One region of the Pseudomonas maumuensis genome, then DNA from elsewhere that is predicted to be linked to it. Evidence: riboswitches for the same ligand, from Rfam matches in the RefSeq annotation. Region 1 holds a riboswitch; each other region holds the start of a gene.

Region 1 (6,446 bases):
TTTCCTGGGCTGGCGTCCGCCCTATGACACTGCGGCAATGCTCGGCTTTCTGCGCCTGCGGGCGATACCCGGCGTGGAGTGTGTGGAGGAGGGCACATACACCCGTACGCTGCGCCTCATACAGGACGGTCAGGAATATTGCGGCTGGTTGAGCGTGTCCTTCGACGAGGCGCGCGACCAGGCGCGGGTGAGGATCAGCGATTCGCTGGCGGGCGTCCTGCCCACGCTGATCAACCACGTGCGCGCCGCGTTCGACCTGGATGCCGACCCGCTCGCCATCGACGCCGTGCTGCACAGTGCGTTCCCTTCGGGTGCGGGCCTGCGAGTTCCGGGGACGGTGGATGGTTTCGAGTTGGCCGTGCGCGCCGTGCTGGGCCAGCAGATCACCGTGGCCGCTGCGCGCACACTGGGCGCTCGCCTGGTCGCGGCCTTCGGGCAACCCATCGCAACGCCTTTCCCCAGCCTGGATCGCCTGTTCCCCGCACCCGCCGCGCTGATCGCGGCCAGTGGTGACGAGCTAGGCCGACTGGGCATCACGCGCCAGCGCCAGGCGGCGCTCAAGGCCTTGGCCGAAGCAGTGCTGGTGGGCGGCCTGATCCTGAGCCCTGGTGTCGACGTCGCGGCCACCTGTGCCCGGTTGCGTACCCTGCCGGGCATCGGCGACTGGACCGCGCAGTACATTGCCTTGCGCGCGCTGCGCTGGCCCGATGCCTTTCCGGCGGGCGACGTGGCACTGCAAAAAGCCCTGGGAGTGAGCGGCGCCAACGCTGCAACGCAAGCCGCGCAGGCCTGGCGGCCCTGGCGTGGCTATGCGGTGCTGCGCGCCTGGCAAGCGGGGCCGGGCAGCGTGCGCTGATCGCATCCTGCGGCCCCGATGGCGCGATGCTTCAGAAGGTGTAGTCGAGGGTGGCGAAGTACGAACGTGGCGCCCCCAGCAGCCATTGCTCGCCGCTGTAGCTCGACTGGGCATACTGGCGGTCGAACAGGTTGTTCAACTGCAGGCCCAGGCGTACGTCGGGCAGCACCTGCCAGCCGAGGTTGGCATCGACCACGGTGTAGCCCGGCACCTGCTGATCGTTGGCGGCACTGCTGTAGCGTTCGCCTACGTAACGCAGGCCGATGCCCGCGTCCAGGGCCTGGCCGAAGCCCTTGCTCAGCCATAGGTTGGCGGTGCGCCGCGGCACATCCTGGGGGCGGTTGCCGGCGCGGTCGTGGACCGAGCCATCGTTGCCTTCCTCGAGGAAGTCATCGTACTTGGCCCGCACCAGTGCCGCGTTGGCCGACAGCTGCCACTGCTTGCCCAGCGCCAGCTCCAGGCTGGCCTCCAGGCCATCGGAGGTCTGCTGGCCGGCCTGCTGGCTGTCGTGGGTGACCGGGTTGTACACCGGCAGCTTCCGCTTGACGATGTGATAGGCCGCCAGCGTCCATTCGCCCCGCGCATCCCAGAAACGCTGCTTGAGGCCGATCTCGGTCTGCCTGGCCTCGGTCAGGTCCAGGCGCTTGTTCGGGCGCTGGGTGAGCAAGTCGCCGACGCCGTCCTCGCTGGTGGAGTATTGCCCGTACAGCGACAGGTCGTCGCTGAGCGCGTACACCAGCCCGGCGCGCCAGTTGCCGCCGCGCAGGCTGCGGTCGCTGCGGGTGTCGTTGACCAGGTCGTTGCGGTCGATGTGGTTCTGGTCGCGGCGCACGCCGGTGACCAGCGCCAGGCGCTCGGTCAACTGGGTACGGTTTTCCGCGAACAGGGCGAAGGTGTCGACCTTGGACAGCGTCTGCGCTCGGGTCGGGCTGAGGCTGTGGAAGCCTCCAGGCGCCGGCTGCCACGGATCGAGCGGGTCAGTGCCGCCATCACGGTAGGGCGAGTTGCTGTCGACGTTGAAGCGAATCTTGTTGTACTCGACGCCGACCACGGTCTTGCTGGCCAGGCCGAACAGCGCATGGTCGAGGCTGAAGCTCTGGCGGTCGCCGAGTTGTTCCTGGTTGTGCCTGATCTCCAGGAAGCTGCCTCGCTGGACCACCGCGCTGGTGGCGTCCCAGGCGTACGACTCGGCGTTGCGCCAGTGCCGGCGGCTCTTGATGTAGTACAGCTCGTTGCGGGCGCTGAGGCTGTCGCTCAGGGTCCAGTCGCTGGTCAGGCGCGTCCACTCGTCGTGGTAGCGCTGCACGTCGTTGCTGACGTTGTAGTTCTTGTCGCGCACGCTGCGGCGCAAATGGCCGTCGATCAGCGGGGTGCCGTAGTAGTTGGCCGGCTGCGCGTCGCCGCGTTCGTGGGAGAGGGTGAAGCTCAGGTCGTCGCTGGCGTCGAAGCGCAGTGCGGCGCTGAGGGCCAGGCTGCGCGAATCGGTGCGATCGACCCAGCCGTTACCCGCCTGCTGGTTGAGAGTGACGCGGTAGCTCAGGCGCTCGCTGAGGCTGCCGCCGCTGTCCAGGCCCAGTTGCTGGCGGTCCCAGGAGCCATAGCCCAGGCGCAGGTGGTTGCGGATGTCGCCGGCGAACGGTTTCTTCGGCACCACGTTGACCACCGCGCCCGTGGCGCCTTCGCCATACAGCACCGAGGCCGGGCCGCGGATCACGTCGATGCGCTCGACCATCCACGGATCGACCGGGAAGGTGAGGGTGCCGGCGCCGGCATACAGGCGCGAGCCGTCGAACAGCGTCATCACCGAGCTCTGGCCGGTGAAGCCTCGGGCCGACAGACCGGTGCCGCCGTCGCCCGGCGTGCCGATGAAGGTGATGCCCGGCGAGCGGGTCACGGCGTCCTGCACGGTCAGGTTGTTGCGCTGCTGGATCTGCGCTTCGGTCAGGCTGCTGGTGCTGGCCGGGGTGTCCAGGGCGCTGAGGTTCAGGCGCGAGCCGGCCGGGGTCGGGGTGGCCAGGTCGATAGCCTGCGGCTCGCGGGTGTCGGTGATCGCCGTGGAGGGCAGGGTGAGGGGCGCCACGGCATGATCATCGGCCAGCGCCGGCAGGGATACGGCCAGGCAGGCCGCCAGGGAGTGAAGCTTGTTGAATCGGGACATGTCGTTCCACTGCTGCAGGAAAGAATGGATCCCGGTGGAAAACACGCAACGGCGAAGCGCGCGCAGACGCGCACGCGAATACCGGCCTGCGCCCGCCCACCGCGGGTTGCCAAGTGAAGCCTCAGGCCGGTCTCCGGGCTTGCGAGGGGCATGAAGCCTTCACCTTCCCATGCTTGCGCACAGTGGCCTGTCGAAGGGTTCGCTCGCTTACCGTTGCGGGGGCAGCGCCGGACTTGTCGTGGCAACGACTCACCGGCTTCCCGTTTCACCCTGCGCGCGGCGGCGCAGGGCACCTGAAACTGGCGCGCATCAGACCACCGAACGGGCAGGGCGTCAATCGTTCGAATGGGCGGGAGATCCGTGGCGCAATGGCGGTTTAGACGTGTTTGGCGATTTTTTTTCGAACTTTTGCGGCGGGCGTCGTCTCGAACCGCTCGTTCACCATTCATTCACGTCATGGAGACTGTTGCGAATGTCTACCCGTAACCTGCTGCGTCACGCCTGCCTGCTGGCCCTGGTTGGTGCTCCCCTGGCCGCCACGGCGGCACCGAGCACCGATCCGCTGTTCACCCTCGGTCTGCTGGGTTCCTACGACAAGTTCAAGTTCGAAGGCGGTAGCGAGTCGGACAAGGAACACATGGGCCAGGGTGGCGTGTTCGCTACCTTCGGCAACAAGATGACCGCCGAGTCCGGTTTCATCTACCAGATCGGTGCCGAGGCCAAGTACGGCAAGAAGAACGACAACAAGCTCAAGGAGGCCCAGGCCGACCTTGACCTGGGCTGGCGCGCCGCGCTGGACGCGCGCAACTTCGTTGACCTGAGCGTGGGCGGCGGCTACAGCTGGACCCGCTTCGAGCCCGAGATCAACGACCTCGACACGCGGCTGACCTACAAGTCGCCGTTCGCCAAGGCGGCGCTGGGCTACAACCATCAGTTCGATGCCTCGACCCTGCGCGTGGAGGTGGGCGCGCGCCACACCATCGACGGCCGTGCGCGGCTCAAGGTCGATGACTTTGGCAGTGACAGTGTCGACATGAAGGACCGCACAAACCCGTATGCGGAAGTCACGCTGCTGATGAACCAGCGGGGCGGCATGCCGGTGCAGGTGGGGGCGTACTACACCCGCACCGAGTACAAGCTGGACGAGGATACCCCGGTGGCGGACAACACCAAGCTCAAGCGCGATGAGTTCGGGGTGAAGGTGGGGTTGGCGTTCTGATCGGCTGAACCCGCGCCTGCGCTGTAGCAGGGCAACCCCCTCCAGCCGAGGGGCTTGCCCCGCAACGGCATTCAGCGCCCGCGTCGACGCGACACCCGCGCCTCGATGTTCTTGCGCCCGATCAACAGCGGCGGTTTCTCCACCACCGGCTCGTCGGCCAGCCACTTGTACATCACCAGGCAATCGACCAGGCCCAGCTCACCATGGCGGTAGGCCTTGGGCAGGCGTCCGACAGTCTCGAAGCCGAGCTTGTGCCACAGCGCCACGGCCACTTCGTTGGTCGCCACCACCGAATTGAACTGCAGGGCCAGGAAGCCTTCCTGGCGAGCGAGCTTCTGCGAATGCTCGCACATCAGCCTGGCCACGCCGCGGCCACGGGCGTTCTCGCACACCATGTAGCCGCAGTTGCCCACGTGCCCGCCAGGGCCGGCGGCGTTGGCCTTGAGGAAGTAGGAACCGAGTAGTTCGCCGTCTGCCTCGGCCACCAGGGTACGCAACGGGGTCTCCAGCCATAGCGTGCGAGCTTGGTCGCTGCTCAGGGTAGGGTCGAAGGCGTAGGTCTGGCGAGCCTGGACAATGGCCTGGAAGGTCGGCCAGAAGCGCTCGAAGTCTTCCGGGGTCATGGGGCGGATCTGGATCATGGCGGTTCCTGCGCGGGCTGAGCCGCCAAGTCTGGGTGCCTGGGCGTCGTCGCGCAAGGGCGGCGACGCCTTGGCCTGTCAGGCGCCGGACTTGCCCACCGCGTCCAGGGCCCGGGCCGAGTAGACCAGTGCCGCGCCGGCGTTCATCGCCACCGCCACGCCCAGGGCCTCGGCGATCTCCTCACGGGTCGCACCATGCTTGACCGCCTGCTGCGAATGCACGGCGATACAGCCGTCGCAGCGGGTGGTGACGGCCACGGCCAGGGAGATCAGCTCGCGGGTCTTGGCGTCCAGGTGGTTGGTCTTGGCCCCGGCGCCGCTGGCGGTCATGTAGCCGGCCACGGTATCGGGGGACAGTTGCTTGAGATCGCCGATGCCGGCCATCAACTGCTTACGGTAGGCGTCCCAGTCCATCATGCTCATCGTTTTCACCTTGTCAGGTTGGCAGCAGGAGCTTTCAGGCTAGTAGAAACCGAAGCGGTGCGCGGCGAAACCGCCGACTCTTGGCAGTCAGCGGGAGGTCAGACGTCGATACTGTCGATCAGGGTTGACGCTACCAAGGCAAATCGCCCGTCGGTCAGGTCGTATTTCTCTCTACCCACGGAAAAACGTAGCTGGAAAGAGACATCGACCCATTCACTTTCCGGTTGCCATTCGTCGAGGCTGATATCCAGCACTTGGGCTTCATACAGGTAGTTGCTGATGCATACATGCGCGCTGCTGACCTCGCCTTCCCGCGTGAAATGCAGGCGCACGCCGGGTGCGTTCAGTTCGGCGTCCAGGTCCAGCAATTGATAGCTTTCCAAAAGGAAGCCATCGTCCAACTCGGTGAACAGGGTGTTGTTGGCAACGAACGTTTCCAGCCTCGAGGGCAGGGGCGGATCGAGCCGTCCACTGACAAGGGCGAAAGCGAGATCGGGGACGATACGAATAGGCGCTTGCACGGTGAAGTCTCCTTTGCTCCTGGCGCGTGAAACCGTTTGGCTTCATGCGTGCGGCTCAGGCTAGAAGGGAGGAGCGCTCACCACAACTGGCAAAACTGCCAGTTGCAATGGAATGAGGGGGTGTGGGGGGCAGAAATAGAGCGGCCGGCATTTGAGCCGGCCGCCAGCAGTGCATGTGACGTGCGGTCAGATATAGATGAACACCAGCACCAGCGCCGCGACCACTGCCCACTTCTCCAGGTAGTAGCGGGTGCGGTTGCGCTTTTTCATGGCCTTGCCACGCTCGCGGATCTTGTAGATACGCGTGAACAGGCGGTTGATGCCGCCGGTCTTGTCATTGGCATCGTTGGGCGCGGCGGCGGCGGCCATGACGTTGCGGCTGAACCAGCGGTTGAACGCGGCTGCCCAGCGGTACTTGAGCGGGCGCTCGACGTCGCAGAACAGGATGATGCGGTTGTGCTCGGTGGTATTGGCGGCGTAGTGGATGTAGGTCTCGTCGAACACCACGCCCTCGCCGTCGCGCCAGGAGTACTTCTCGCCGTCCACGTCGATGTAGCAGCCATCGTCGTTGGGCGTGTCCAGGCCCAGGTGGTAGCGGTACGAGCCGGCGTAGGGGTCGCGGTGGCGC
Region 2 (6,446 bases), 140 kb from region 1:
CTGCGCCAGTTCCAGGGCCACCCGCCCGCTGGCCGGCGTGGGCATCAGCTGGGTGAACGGGATATCGATCATGCGATTCTCGCGCACCGCCCGCAGGCTCGAGAGCACCGGGTCGCGGGTCAGCAGCTGACGCTTGCGGCTGGCCGGCGACCACAGGGCGTCGGCCAGCAGGATCACGTCGGGGTCGCTGCTCAGCAATGCCTCGCGGTTGATCGTCACGCGGTACTGGTCGATCCCGGCAAGCACATTGCGCGCCCCGGCGGCGGCCAGCAACGGCGTGACGAACCCACGTCCGCCCTCGCTGTCCAGCCCCCGCACCTCGCTGTCGAGGTAGAACACCGACAGCGGCTTGCCGCTGGGCGCGATCGCCCTGGCCTGCGCCAGGTCGGTTTCCATCGCCCCGATCAATGCCTGCGCCCTCACCTGTCTGCCCAGCAGCTCGCCAAGCACAGTCAGGTCACGCCGGACATGGCCGTAGTAGTCCAGCGAGTGGCCGTTACAGGCCGACTCGAGCAGGTAGGTGGCAATCCCGTTGCCGGCCAATCTGCTGCGCGAGGTGATCCCATCGCCAAAGGCCGTGGCGAATCCGCCGACCACCAGGTCCGGCCTTTGCGCGTACAACACTTCGCTGGCCGGATACTCCCGGGCGATCACCGGCACACCCTGGTAGCGGCCCTGCTTGTAGGCGGCGCCGTTGTCGTCCAGGTAGGCCACCCCGACCATCGACGGCCCCACGCCGAGGGCGAGCAGCAGGTCGGCCGCGTGCTGGTTGAGGGCGACGATACGCGCAGGTGCCGCAGCGGGCCGTTGCCAGTCCTGCCCACAGTTGCGATAGCTGTCGGCCAGGGCCGGTGCGCCACAGCACAAGGCCAGCGACAGCAGCCAGGCTTTACGCATCGCACGTCCCTCCCTTGATCAACAGTCCTTCGGCGATCCTTCCGCCCTCTAGATGCGTTTCCACCAATTCCTCCACCTCCCGATCATCACGGACCCGATACCAGTAGCCGTCCGGGTACACCGTCAACACTGGCCCCAGATTGCAGGGAAACTGGCAACCGGTGCGGGTCAGCAGCACGCCGCCGGGGGTCTCGATCAGGTCACGCTCCAGCAACCGCCGGCGCAGGCGTTTCCACAGCGGCAAGGCGCCGCGCCGCACACAGCGAGGGCCGGTGCAGAGGAACACCTGGCGGGCATGCTCGGGCACCCGCGACCAGTCCGGGTCGCTGGCCACCGCGTTGACCTGGTCGCACGCCAGATGGCGGGTAGGCTCGCCGATGCTGGCACAGGCCACCCGCGCATCCAGGCCGCGCCGCCCCATGGCCTGGGCCGTGACCCAGACGCCGGCCCGACCTTGCGCCAAGCGCCCCAGCTCATCGCGCAGCCAGTCAAGGTAGGCGCTGTCCGAGGTGGGTTCCAGGTCCACCACCAGCAGGCGTTCCACGCCCTGGTCGAGGGCCTCGCGGATCACCGCCCAGAGCCCGTCGAAACCCTCCAGGGTGTCGACGATATCCCGGCCCGCCTCGCGGCCACGCAGGTCACGAATCTCGGCGCCGAAAGCTTCCGCCGCCGAGCCGCCACCCAGGCCGGGGCCGACGAACAACACGCGCTGGTAGTCCATGCTCACGCCCCTCAGAAGCTGTAGGTGTAGCGCAGTTCGCTGGTGAACGGCCGCCCGAGGTTGTCGACATTGCTCGCCCGACTGGTGACATAGTCGCGGTCGAACAGGTTCTCCACCAGCAGGCTCAGCCGGTGCTGGCGGGCGCCGTCCAGGTAGCGGTAGGCATCGGCGTCGACCACCGAGTAATGGCCGTAGTCGACACCTTTGGAGCTGACCACGTCGCGGATATAGCGAATGGCGCCCCCGGCCCCCCACATGCGGTCCGCCGATTCGTAACCGAGCCGCGAACGGGCGAAGAAACTCGGCACGTCGTTGATCGTTGCCCCGGTGCGCGACTCGGTGAGGTTGCGGGTCATGTCGGCCTGCAGGCTCCATTGATCGTCAAGCTGGATACGCGCATCGGCCTCGAAGCCACGCATCTGTACCTGCCCCTGGCCGTTGACCCACTGGCTGCCGTCCAGGGTGATCAAGTCGGTGATCTTGCGGCGGAACACGCTGACGCTGGCGCTGAACTCACGCTCCAGCAGCAGGCCGTGGTAGTCCAGGCCAAGCTCGGCATTGCGGCTCTTCTCGGGCTTGAGGTCGCGGTTGCCGATCTCGTCGCCAGGCTCGTTGACGAACAACTGCTCGGCATTGGGCAGTTTGTAGGCGCTGCCATACTGGCCGCGCAGTTGCCAGTTGTCGTTCAGGTCGTACAGCGAGGTGAGCATGCCGACGGTGGCGCTGTCGCCGCCGCTCATGGCCTCGTGGCGCAGGCCGAGGCTAGGGTGCCAGTTGGGCAAGGCCTCGATCCTGGGACGCAGTTGGGCATACAACGCATTGGCCTGGGCCTTGTTGTCGTCGATCACCAGCACGTCGTCCTGGCCCTTGAACCACTGGTTGTCGGAACCGAACACCAGCACGTGGCCGCCGTCGAGTTCGGCCTTGCCCTCGGCCTGCACGCCCCAATCGGTGAAGCCCCAGTAGTCGTTGTGGTTGACCACGTCGCGGGAGCCGTCGGCGCGGTTGTTGATGCGCGTGTAGCGGGTGTCCCAGTCGTTGACGTGGCCCTTGACGAAGTAGCTCAGGCGCTCGCTGATGCGCTGTTCGAAGGTAGCCGTGGCGATCTGCTGCACGCGGTCGTTGGTGGTCTTGTAATTGTTCACCGGTCGGGCGAAATCGAGGTTGGCGTCGGTGTACTGGTAGAACAGCTCCAGCCGCGCATCGTCGCCGAAGGCCTGGATCGCCTTGCCACCGAAGGTGGTCACCTCGTAGCCGCGCTTCTTGTCGCTGACGTTGCCGCTGTAGTCGCGGTTGCGAAACGGCTGGTAGCCGTCGGAGACGTTGTGGCTGACATAGGCCAGCAGGCCCAGGTCGCCGAAGCCGTTGCTGAAGACCCGCTCGACGCGGGCGTCCTTGCTGTTGCCGGCGAAGCTGTCCAGGCCCAGGTTGACCCCACCCGAAGTCTGGCGGCGTTGCGGGCTGCGTGTGACGATGTTGATCACCCCCGCCACGGCCTGGGTGCCGAACAACAGGCTCTGGCCGCCCTTGAGCACCTCGATGCGCTCCACCGCGTTGGCCGGCAAGGTGTCCAGGTACAGGCCGCCGTATAGGCGGTTGTTCAGGCGTACACCGTCGAGCAGGATCAGGGTGTCGTCGTTGCGCCCGCCGAGCAGCGAATAGGTGCCGTAGTCGAACGGGCCGTTCTTCGGCGCGACGTAGAAGCCGGGGATGAACATCTGCATCACCCGGGTGATGTCGGCGCCGGGGCCGGCGCGCTCGATCTGCTCGCGGCTGACGATCTCGACCTTGCTGCCGTACTGGGCCATGGCGGCGACCGTGGTCGACTCCACCGACGGCGCGGCGACGATCTGCTGGTCGAGGATCAGGGGGGTGTTTGCGGCCAGTGCCAGGGGGCTCGCCAGGCAGCCCAGGAACAAGGTCCGGGCCTTGGGGAAACGACGTCGGGAGTGAATCACAGCAATCATGCTCTTCTCGAAAGTGACTTTCGCAGAAGCACGCAGGAGCACGGATCGCGCACACGCCAATACCGGCCCATGCCCGCCCACCGCAGGAGTTTGCCTACTACATTCCAGGCCGGTCTCCGGGCTCGCAAGACAAGATGTCTTCACCTTCCCATGACGCGCGGGCCACAGTGGTCTGTCGAAGGCATCACTTGCATACCGTTGCGGGGGCAGCACCGGACTGGCGCGAAGCGCGTACCGGTTTCCCGTTTCACCCCATGCGCGGCGGCATGGGACACCTGAAATCGGTCGGCATCTGAACACCTTGGGGCAAGGTGCGTCAAGCAAAGGCCGGTGAATCGTTTCGCGTGTTTTTTATCGGCCGATCACTCTAGGCAGATGTGTCAAAAGTTGTAGAATCCGCACGCCGAACCTATTCCCATTCCCTTCGAGCTTTGCCGATGAAGCTGGCCCGCCACACACGATCGCAAGTCGCCTGGGTGCTGTATTTCAGCATCCTGTTCGGCTCGTTGCTGTGCGCCATGGGCCATGGGCAGATGGCCGGGCTGCGCCTGGCCGGCCTCGATGACGCCGCCTGGTGCGCAGCCGACAGCAGCGGCGTGTTCAAGGGCGAGCAGGACATCACCGACCCGGTGCTGCCCGCTGGCGGCGACTGCGTGATCGCCAGCCTGTTCAGCGCCACCCTGCTGGCGGTGTTCTTCGGCTTGCTGGCCCTGCTCGCCGGGGAGTCGAGCAAACCCTTACCCAGACAACCCGCGCCGCGCCTGCCCAAGCAGCGCTGGCCACTGGTCAATCCCCGCGCCTCCCCCGCTTCGCTTCTCGCGTTCTGACATCGCCACGCCCACGTACTGCCTGATCGGCAGCGGGCGTGCGCTCACCGATTTCAGCCAGGAAGCCTTGCATGTTCCGTATGACCACTTTGGCGCTGCTCGTTGGCAGCGCAACCTGCGCCTGGGCGCAGGACGACACCCTCACCCTGCCCGCCAGCAATGTCACGGCCACCGCCGACCAACCCGAGGAAGCGACCCGCCTTGACCTCGACCGGCCCATCGAAAGCGGCTCACGCCTGAACCTCAGCGCCCGCGAAAACCCCGCCTCGGTCAGCGTTGCCGACCGCAAGACCATGCAGCGCATCGGCGCGCGCAACTTCCAGGACGCCGCCAACGCGCTACCCGGGGTCAATGCCTCGGCACCGCCCGGCTGGGGCGGCTACGTGACGTATCGCGGCTTCAACGGCGCCCAGGTCAGCCAGCTGTTCAACGGCATCAACCTGCAGTACGGCGCCGCCGGGCGCCCGGTCGGGGCATGGATCTACGACCGTGTCGAACTGCTCGGCGGGCCGTCGTCGTTCCTCAACGGCAGCGGCGCCGTCGGCGGCAGCCTGAACATGATCACCAAACTGGCCAACCGCGACGAGGACACCTTCGAGGGCCGCATCAGCTATGGGCGCTACGACACGATGGAAACCTCGGTCGGCTTCAACCAGGCGCTCAACAGCGGCGACGGGCCGCGCCACTACGCGCGGCTCGACTACAGCCGCACCAGCACCAATGGCTACATCGACCGCCAGGAGAACGGGGCCGGCAACCTGGCCTTCTCGCTGCTCAGCGACATCAACGACCAGCTGTCGCACACCCTGGCCATCGAGTACCTGGAAGAAAAGGAAGACAGTCCGTATTGGGGTGCGCCGGTGCTGCAGCCGGCGGCCGGCACCCTGCACATCGACAAGCACAATCGCTTCAATAACTACAACGTCGAGGACGGCCGCTACGAGCAGCGCACCCGCTGGCTGCGCTCGATCACCGAGTACCGCATCGACGACAGCAACCAGTTGCGCAACACCTTCTACCACTACAACGGCCAGCGCGATTACCGCAACCTCGAGGTGTACCGCTACAACCCCGGCAACACCGCCATCGCCCGCGCCGGCGGCTACCGCCAGCGCCACGACCAGGAGGTCAACGGCAACCGCGTCGAGCTGACCCACCAGGGCCAGCTGTTCGGCCTGGCCAGCGACTGGGCGTTCGGCATGGACTACAACCGCAACCAGCAGACCGCCTACCCGTTGTCCAAGGGCGCGTTCGACAGCATCGATCCCAACGGTTTCCAGCCCGGCCACTTCCTCGACATTCCTGGCATGGACGCGCCACGCGCCAAGGGGCGCAGCACCACCACCGACACCACTGCGGGCTTCGTCGAAAACCGTACCCACCTGACAGACCAGCTGTCGCTGGTCACCGCGCTGCGCTACGACCATATCGACTTCGACGTGGTCGACCACGTGACCCGGGCCAAGCTGAATCGGCGCTGGGATGCCTTCACCGGGCGCCTGGGGTTGGTCTACGACCTGACCTCAAATATCAGCCTGTACACCCAGTACAGCACCTCGGCCGAACCGCCAGGGGGCTCGCTCACCGGCGCGTCGATCGGCCAGGTCGGCGACTTCGACCTGAGCACCGGCAGGCAGGTGGAAGTGGGCAGCAAGTTCGACTTCCTCGACGGGCGTGGCTCGGCCACCGCGGCGGCCTACCGCATCGTGCGCAAGAACATCTCGGTGCCCTCCTCGACCGTGCCCAACACCACCGAGCAGGCCGGCCAGCAGACCTCCACCGGCATCGAGCTGGCGGCGTCGTTCAAGGTCACGCCCAAACTGCTGGCGGCGGGCAACTTCAGCTGGGTCGACGCCGAGTACGACGAATTCAACGAGACCATCGGCGGTAAGGTGTACTCGCGCAAGGGCAAGACCCCGGTGAACATCCCGGACCGGGTGGCCAACCTCTGGCTGACCTACGACCTGGCGCCGGGCTGGCAGGTTGGCGCCGACGCCCGCTACGTCTCGGCGGTCTACGCCAACACCGCCAACA
Region 3 (6,446 bases), 840 kb from region 1:
GCCAGCAGACGCCCGAGCAACTCGGGGGCCACCTCGCCGCCGGCGAAATGGCGCATGTCGCGGCGCTCACCGATGGCCCGGTAGATCGCCGCGCGCTCAACGGCGCTGTACGCGTGTTCGCTCATGGTCGCAACAGCGCCGCCGCCGCATCGGGATTGGACGGAAAATAGAAGTGTATGTAGGAAGCGGTCAGCCGCCCCAGGCGGTAGACCGCCTCGTTGCCGCGTCCGCCGTTGGGGCTCAGGCCCCGGGCAATCGGTTCCAGCTCGGTGCTGGTCAGCGAATGGTGATAGGTGTGGCCGCGCAGAGTGCCTTCGGGCAACTCGACAGCCTGCAGGGCCAGGGCCGCCAGGCGCTTTTGCATGGTCGCCTCGCCCGGCAGCAGGCCTGCCAGCGGCGCACGCACACCGGCCACATCGGTCAGCGCGTCGAGCAGGTAGAGCATGCCGCCACATTCGGCCAGCAGCGGCTTGCCCTTGGCGTGGTGGCCACGGATCGCCTCCAGCATCGGCGCGTTGGCGGCCAGGGCCTGATGGTGCAACTCGGGGTAGCCGCCTGGCAGGTACAGGCTGTCTACATCAGGCAACTCCCGATCATGCAACGGCGAGAAGAATTCGAGCTGCGCGCCGAGGTTGCGCAGCAGATCCAGGTTGGCGCCATAGGTGAAGGCGAAGGCTTCGTCATTGGCCACCCCGATGCGCACCCCGGCAAGCGGCGTGGTCACGCCCAGTGGCTCAGGTCGGGCAAAACCGACCGGTGGCGGCAATGCGGCATCGCAGCTGGCACCCAGCGCTTCGGCGGCGGCATCCAAACGCGCATCCAGGTCGTTCAGTTCACTGGCCTGGACCAGGCCGAGGTGGCGACTGGGCAGCTCGATGCCACGCTCGCGGGACAACCCGCCGTACCAGCGCAGGCCTTCGGTGAGGCTGCCTTCGAGCAGTTGCGCATGACGCAAGCTGCCAACACGGTTGGCCAGCACCCCGGCGAACGGCAGGTCGGGCTGGTAACGCGCCAGGCCCAGGGCCAGGGCGCCGAAGGTCTGGGCCATGGCCGTGCCATCGATCACCGCCAGCACCGGCACGCCGAAATGGCGGGCCAGGTCGGCGCTCGACGGCGTGCCATCGAACAACCCCATCACGCCTTCGATCAGGATCAGGTCGGCCTCGCCCGCCGCGTCCCACAGCAGGCGACGACTCTCCTCGGCACCGATCATCCACAGGTCCAACTGGTAGACCGGCGCGCCACTGGCACGCTCGAGGATCATCGGGTCGAGAAAGTCAGGCCCACACTTGAACACCCGCACCTTGCGCCCAAGGTTGTGATGCAGGCGGGCCAGGGCGGCGGTGACCGTGGTCTTGCCCTGGCCCGAGGCCGGGGCCGCGATCAGCACGGCGGGGCATTGGCGCGAGTCACTCACAGCTCGACGCCCTTCTGTGCGCGGATACCGGCCTGGAAGGCATGCTTGAGCATGCCCATCTCGGTGACGGTGTCGGCCAGTTCGATCATTTCCGGCTTGGCCGCGCGACCAGTGACTACCACGTGTTGCATCGGCGGGCGGGCCTGGATGTCCGAGAGCACCTGGTCGAGATCAAGGTAGCCATGCTTGAGGGCGATGTTCAGTTCGTCGAGCACGACGAACTGAATCGACGGATCCTGCAGCAACTGGCGCGATACCGCCCAGGCCGCTTCGGCAGCGGCGATGTCGCGTTGGCGGTCCTGGGTCTCCCAGGTGAAGCCCTCGCCCATCACGTGATAGCGCACCTGCTCGGGGAAGCGGCGGAAGAACAACTCTTCGCCGGTGCTGTTGCGGCCCTTGATGAACTGCACCACGCCGCATTGCATGCCATGGCCCAGGGCCCGGGCGAGCATGCCGAAGGCCGAACTGCTCTTACCCTTGCCATTGCCGGTCAGTACCAGCAGCAGGCCGCACTCGTTGGGGGAATTGGCGATGCGCTCGTCGATGATCGCCTTCTTGCGCAGCATGCGCGCCAGGTGACGTTCGTCGCGTTCGGTGGATTCGCTCATCAGGGGTCTCCGCTGACTGTCGCGGCGGGCGACAGGGAAAAGGCGGGCAGACGGAGAACGCGCAGGGGCCGTGGCGCAGGCCACATCGCACCGCGCATCACCCTCCGTGATGCCGTTGGCAGTGACAGGCCGGTCTCCGGGCTCGTGAGCGGGACATGCCCGGACCGCGCGCCTTCCCAGGTGGATGCACCCAGTGGCCATGCGCCGTCTTCTACTCACCTACCGTTGCGGGGGCAGCGCCGGGTTCGCGCCTGCTGGCGCCCACCGGCTTCCCAGTTTCACCCTGCCGAACCGCGGTTCGCCGGGCACCTGAAACACGCCGCGAAGGTTAGAGGGTTGCACCGGGAGCGTCAATCGAACGAGGGCCGATCTGGCCCGGATCAATGGCCGATCCGCCAGCTTGTGCCACACTCAAAGCAGTGATATCAAATAGCCACCATTTCAACTGACCTCGATCACAATCGCAAGGAGAGCGCAGTATGCAAGGCCTGATCATCAACAACCCGCGCCTGGAGTTCCTGCGTCCGGCCCTGGAACGCTGGATCGACTGCATCGACCGCTTGAACCAGTTTCAGGGCGACAACGAAGCGCCTTACTGGCACGGCGCAGCCGCCAACACCGGGCTGCTCGCGGCGGCCGCCTGGCAGGCCGAGTTGGCGGCACTAGAGCAATACACAAGCAAGAAGCAACGTGACGAAGGCGAGCGCGAGGCCCGTGGCGACCTGGTCATCAGCAGCGCAGAGGAGTCGATCCACCTGCACAGCAGCCAGCGCTGGCCGCGGATCGCTCGCCTGGACCTGGCACCGGCACTGCAGGAAACCGCCAATCAGGCCAGGGCAATCGTCTACGCCAGCCAACTCAAGGCCGGGGCGCTGTTCGTCACTCCGTGGAAGGCTGGCCAGCACGCCAGCCCAGAGGAGTTGCAGGACCTGGTCGATGACCTGCAGAAGCACACCGCCTGCGCGATTGCTTGGTACTTCCCTTATGCCTACCGCAAGCTGCACAACGAACTGGGACAATACTTCCCCGGGGTGGCGTTACTGCTCAAGCAAGGCTGAACCCTGACCCAAAGGCAGGCCAGGGAGCACGGCACTCGCCGTCAAGGATTTTGGGCCAGGTGCCCCGGCGGGATCACCCGCTTGGCCTGCAGATAAGCCTTGGCCCAATAGCTGTTGGACAGGTAGTCGAGGCGTACGGTACCGCCAGCGGACGGCGCATGCACGAAGCGCCCCTCACCCACGTAGATCCCGGCATGGCTGACCTGCGAGCCGCCACTGGTGGCGAAGAACACCAGGTCGCCGGACTGCAGCGCATTGATATCCACGTTCGGCGCACGCATCACGATCATGTCGCGGGTGGTGCGTGGCAGACTGATACCGGCGGCGTCACGGTACACGTAGCCAATCAGGCCACTGCAATCAAAACCGGCGTCCGGCGTGTTGCCACCCCAGCGATAGGGCGTACCCACCAGGCCGATGGCGCGGAACAGCACATCCTCCGCTGCGGGAGAAGACGGCGCAGGATTGAACGCCACCGGGGCTTTGGCCATCGGCGCCGGAGCAGGCGCCCGGCTGGAACACGCCGCAAGCAGGGCCACGAGGGAGAGGAATGCGAAGCGCGCCAACATCGCCATGATGTAAACGTCCTGTCGGGAAGCCCCGGCCATGGCCGAAGGTAAAAAGAGTTGAGAATTTAGATTAGACGCTTTCTGTAAATGCGCACGGCGGCGAGCTTTTCAGCTACGCCGCCGTGGCAGGGTACAGCATTTTGATATCAATTCAATTGCGCGAGATCGTGGTCGGCGCCATGGCGAGCGCACGTTTGGCCTCGATGAAGGTCTTGCTCCAGTAGCGGTCGCCCAGACTGTCGATGCGCACACCACCGCTGCGGCGGCTGCTGGAGTGGATGAACTGGTTGTCACCCAGGTAGATGCCAGCATGGCTGACCCGGCCACGACCATTGGTGCTGAAGAACAGCAGGTCGCCCGGCTTAAGTTTGTTGCGTGCGACCTTGGGGGCGTCGACGTTGATCATCTCGCGGGTCGAACGCGGCAGGTTCATGCCAGCTTCTTCGCGGAACAGATAGCCGATGAAACCGCTGCAGTCGAAACCGGATTTCTCGGAAGTGCCACCAAAGCGGTAGCGGGTACCGATCAGTGCCATGCCGCGCTCGAGAATGCTGTCGGCCAGCACGGGCAACTGGTACGGTTTGCTGTTGCTGGAGAAGGCCTCGAGGTCATCTTCGCTAGCCAGCTCTTCCTCGGTGAATACGGAAGAAGTGGAAGCCTTGGCCTTGACCGATTGCTCGGCGGCCATGCGTTGATCCTGCGAGGTGCTGACCGGGCCGGTGGAGGCACAGCCGTAAAGAAGGGTGACAAGTGCAAGTGGCACGAGGGGTGCGAAGCGCTTCAGCATGGGCACGACCGTGTCTGTAGTCCTTTAGAAGGGGGAAACTATGCCTTCTATCGGACCCATTTGCAAATTTTATCGAAAAACATGTGACTTTTCCGATTCGACGCTCTGGCGCCGTGTTTTCGGCGCTACCAGCCGAGGGTTTCCTTGAGGAACGGAATGGTCAACTTGCGCTGGGCTTGCAACGACGCCTGGTCGAGGCGCTCGAGCAGGTCGAACAGCGCGCTCATGCTGCGCGTGCCACGGGTGAGGATGAAGTGGCCGACTTCGTCGGTCAGGTGCAGGCCGCGACGCGAGGCCCGCAGTTGCAGGGCGCGCAGTTTGTCCTCGTCGGACATCCCGCGCATCTGGAAGATCAACGCCAGGGTCAGGCGCGACTTGAGGTCGGCCAGCTTGATCGGCAGCTCTCGCGGCGAGCTGGACGCCGCCAGCAACAGGCGCCGGCCGCTGTCGCGCAGACGGTTGAACAAGTGGAACATGGCCTCTTCCCAATCGGCCTTGCCAGCGATCACATGCAGGTCATCGATGCATACCAGTTCGTACTGCTCGAGATGATCGAGCAGCTCGACGCCGCGATCGAGCAATTGCGCCAGGGGCAGGTACACGGCGGGCTCGCCCAGTTGCTGGAAGCGGTGCGTGGCGGCCTGCAACAGATGGGTACGGCCCACGCCCTGCTTGCCCCACAGGTAGATGAGGCTTTCGGTCCAGCCGGCGTCGGCTTCGCAGAGCCGCTCGACATAGCCCAGTGCCGCGGCATTGGCGCCGGGGTAGTAGTTGATGAAGGTGGCGTCGTCGCGCAGACGCACACCCAGGGGCAACTGGATCGGTTTCATGCTCGCGGGCGGTCGCGGGGGACCACAGGGGGCCTTTGATGAACAGTGTGCAAAGTCTATACCCGCAACGCGGACGGCACAATCGGCGAGGGAAATAGCACAAGTAAAATCAAGCAGTTGCGCCATTTCTCAAGCATCCGGGGGCAAGCCCGTTCCAAGCAAGGCGTGGAATCGTGGGAGCGGGCTTGCCTGGCGATCGCTCAGAGATCCGGATCGATCGCTCCCGCGTACATGTCCGACTCCTTGTACAAGTCATGCACATGTCGCAACAACACCATGATCACCGCGGCCACCGGCAACGCCAGCAATACGCCGGTAAAGCCGAACAGCTCGCCCCCTGCCAGGATCGCGAAGATCACCGCCACCGGATGCAGGCCGATGCGGTCGCCCACCAACAGCGGTGTCAGCACCATGCCCTCCAGCGCCTGCCCGACCATGAACACCGCGACGATACCCAGCATCGGATAGAGCTCGCCGCCAAACTGGAACAGGCCGGCGACCAGCGCCGCGCCGATCCCGATGATGAACCCCATGTACGGCACGATCGCCGCCAGCCCCGCCAACATGCCGATCAGCAGGCCCAACTCCAGCCCCACCAGCATCAACCCGGTGGAATAGATGACGCCCAGCGCCAGCATCACCAACAGTTGCCCGCGCACGAACGCCCCCAGCACCTCGTGGCACTCGCCGGCCAGCCCCACCACCTGCGGTTCGCGCTGGCGCGGCAGCAGGCTGCGCAGCTTGGCCATCATCAGGTCCCAGTCACGCAGCAGATAGAAGCCCACCACCGGGATCAGCACCAGGTTGGCCAGCCAGCCGATCAGCGCCAGGCTCGAGGCGGTGGCCTGGGACAGCAGCACGCCGACGAGGTCGGTAGTCTGGCCCATGTGCTCGCCGATGGCGGCCTTGATCTTGTCGAACTTCCAGAAGCCGTCGGCCAGGCCCAGGCGGCTCTGCACCCAGGGCAACGCTACATGCTGCAGCCAGTCGAGCATCTGCGGCGCCAGCTCGTACAGGCGCAGCAACTGCTTGGCCAGCATCGGCACCAGTACCAGCAGCAGGGCCAGGAAGATCAGCGTGAACAGGCTGAACACCACCACCACGCCCCAGGTGCGCGACAGCCCGAGGCGCTCCAGGCGATCGACCAGGGGGTCGGCCAGATAGGCCAGCAAGATAC

Evidence for each region. Region 1 has a riboswitch for cobalamin ahead of KSS90_RS10710 (TonB-dependent receptor). Riboswitches for the same ligand answer to the same signal wherever they lie in the genome.
Region 2: another riboswitch for cobalamin. It lies ahead of KSS90_RS11245 (TonB-dependent receptor plug domain-containing protein); the one in region 1 lies ahead of KSS90_RS10710 (TonB-dependent receptor).
Region 3: another riboswitch for cobalamin. It lies ahead of cobO (cob(I)yrinic acid a,c-diamide adenosyltransferase); the one in region 1 lies ahead of KSS90_RS10710 (TonB-dependent receptor).

The regions. Positions count from the first base shown of each region.
Region 1 covers NZ_CP077077.1:2,323,525-2,329,970, forward strand. The annotation lists gene KSS90_RS10705 (DNA-3-methyladenine glycosylase family protein) at 1-856, shown strand, start outside; gene KSS90_RS10710 (TonB-dependent receptor) at 888-3,014, opposite strand; cobalamin riboswitch at 3,122-3,326, opposite strand; gene KSS90_RS10715 (outer membrane beta-barrel protein) at 3,487-4,233, shown strand; gene KSS90_RS10720 (GNAT family N-acetyltransferase) at 4,305-4,874, opposite strand; gene KSS90_RS10725 (carboxymuconolactone decarboxylase family protein) at 4,953-5,297, opposite strand; gene KSS90_RS10730 (hypothetical protein) at 5,396-5,818, opposite strand; gene lpxO (lipid A hydroxylase LpxO) at 6,005-6,446, opposite strand, start outside.
Region 2 covers NZ_CP077077.1:2,463,063-2,469,508, reverse strand. The annotation lists gene KSS90_RS11255 (ABC transporter substrate-binding protein) at 1-897, opposite strand, end outside; gene KSS90_RS11250 ((2Fe-2S) ferredoxin domain-containing protein) at 890-1,618, opposite strand; gene KSS90_RS11245 (TonB-dependent receptor plug domain-containing protein) at 1,630-3,585, opposite strand; cobalamin riboswitch at 3,676-3,879, opposite strand; gene KSS90_RS11240 (DUF2946 family protein) at 4,023-4,412, shown strand; gene KSS90_RS11235 (TonB-dependent receptor) at 4,484-6,446, shown strand, end outside.
Region 3 covers NZ_CP077077.1:1,487,117-1,493,562, reverse strand. The annotation lists gene bluB (5,6-dimethylbenzimidazole synthase) at 1-125, opposite strand, end outside; gene KSS90_RS06955 (cobyrinic acid a,c-diamide synthase CobB) at 122-1,417, opposite strand; gene cobO (cob(I)yrinic acid a,c-diamide adenosyltransferase) at 1,414-2,025, opposite strand; cobalamin riboswitch at 2,136-2,353, opposite strand; gene KSS90_RS06945 (hypothetical protein) at 2,505-3,083, shown strand; gene KSS90_RS06940 (C40 family peptidase) at 3,125-3,658, opposite strand; gene KSS90_RS06935 (C40 family peptidase) at 3,804-4,439, opposite strand; gene hda (DnaA regulatory inactivator Hda) at 4,565-5,269, opposite strand; gene KSS90_RS06925 (AI-2E family transporter) at 5,470-6,446, opposite strand, start outside.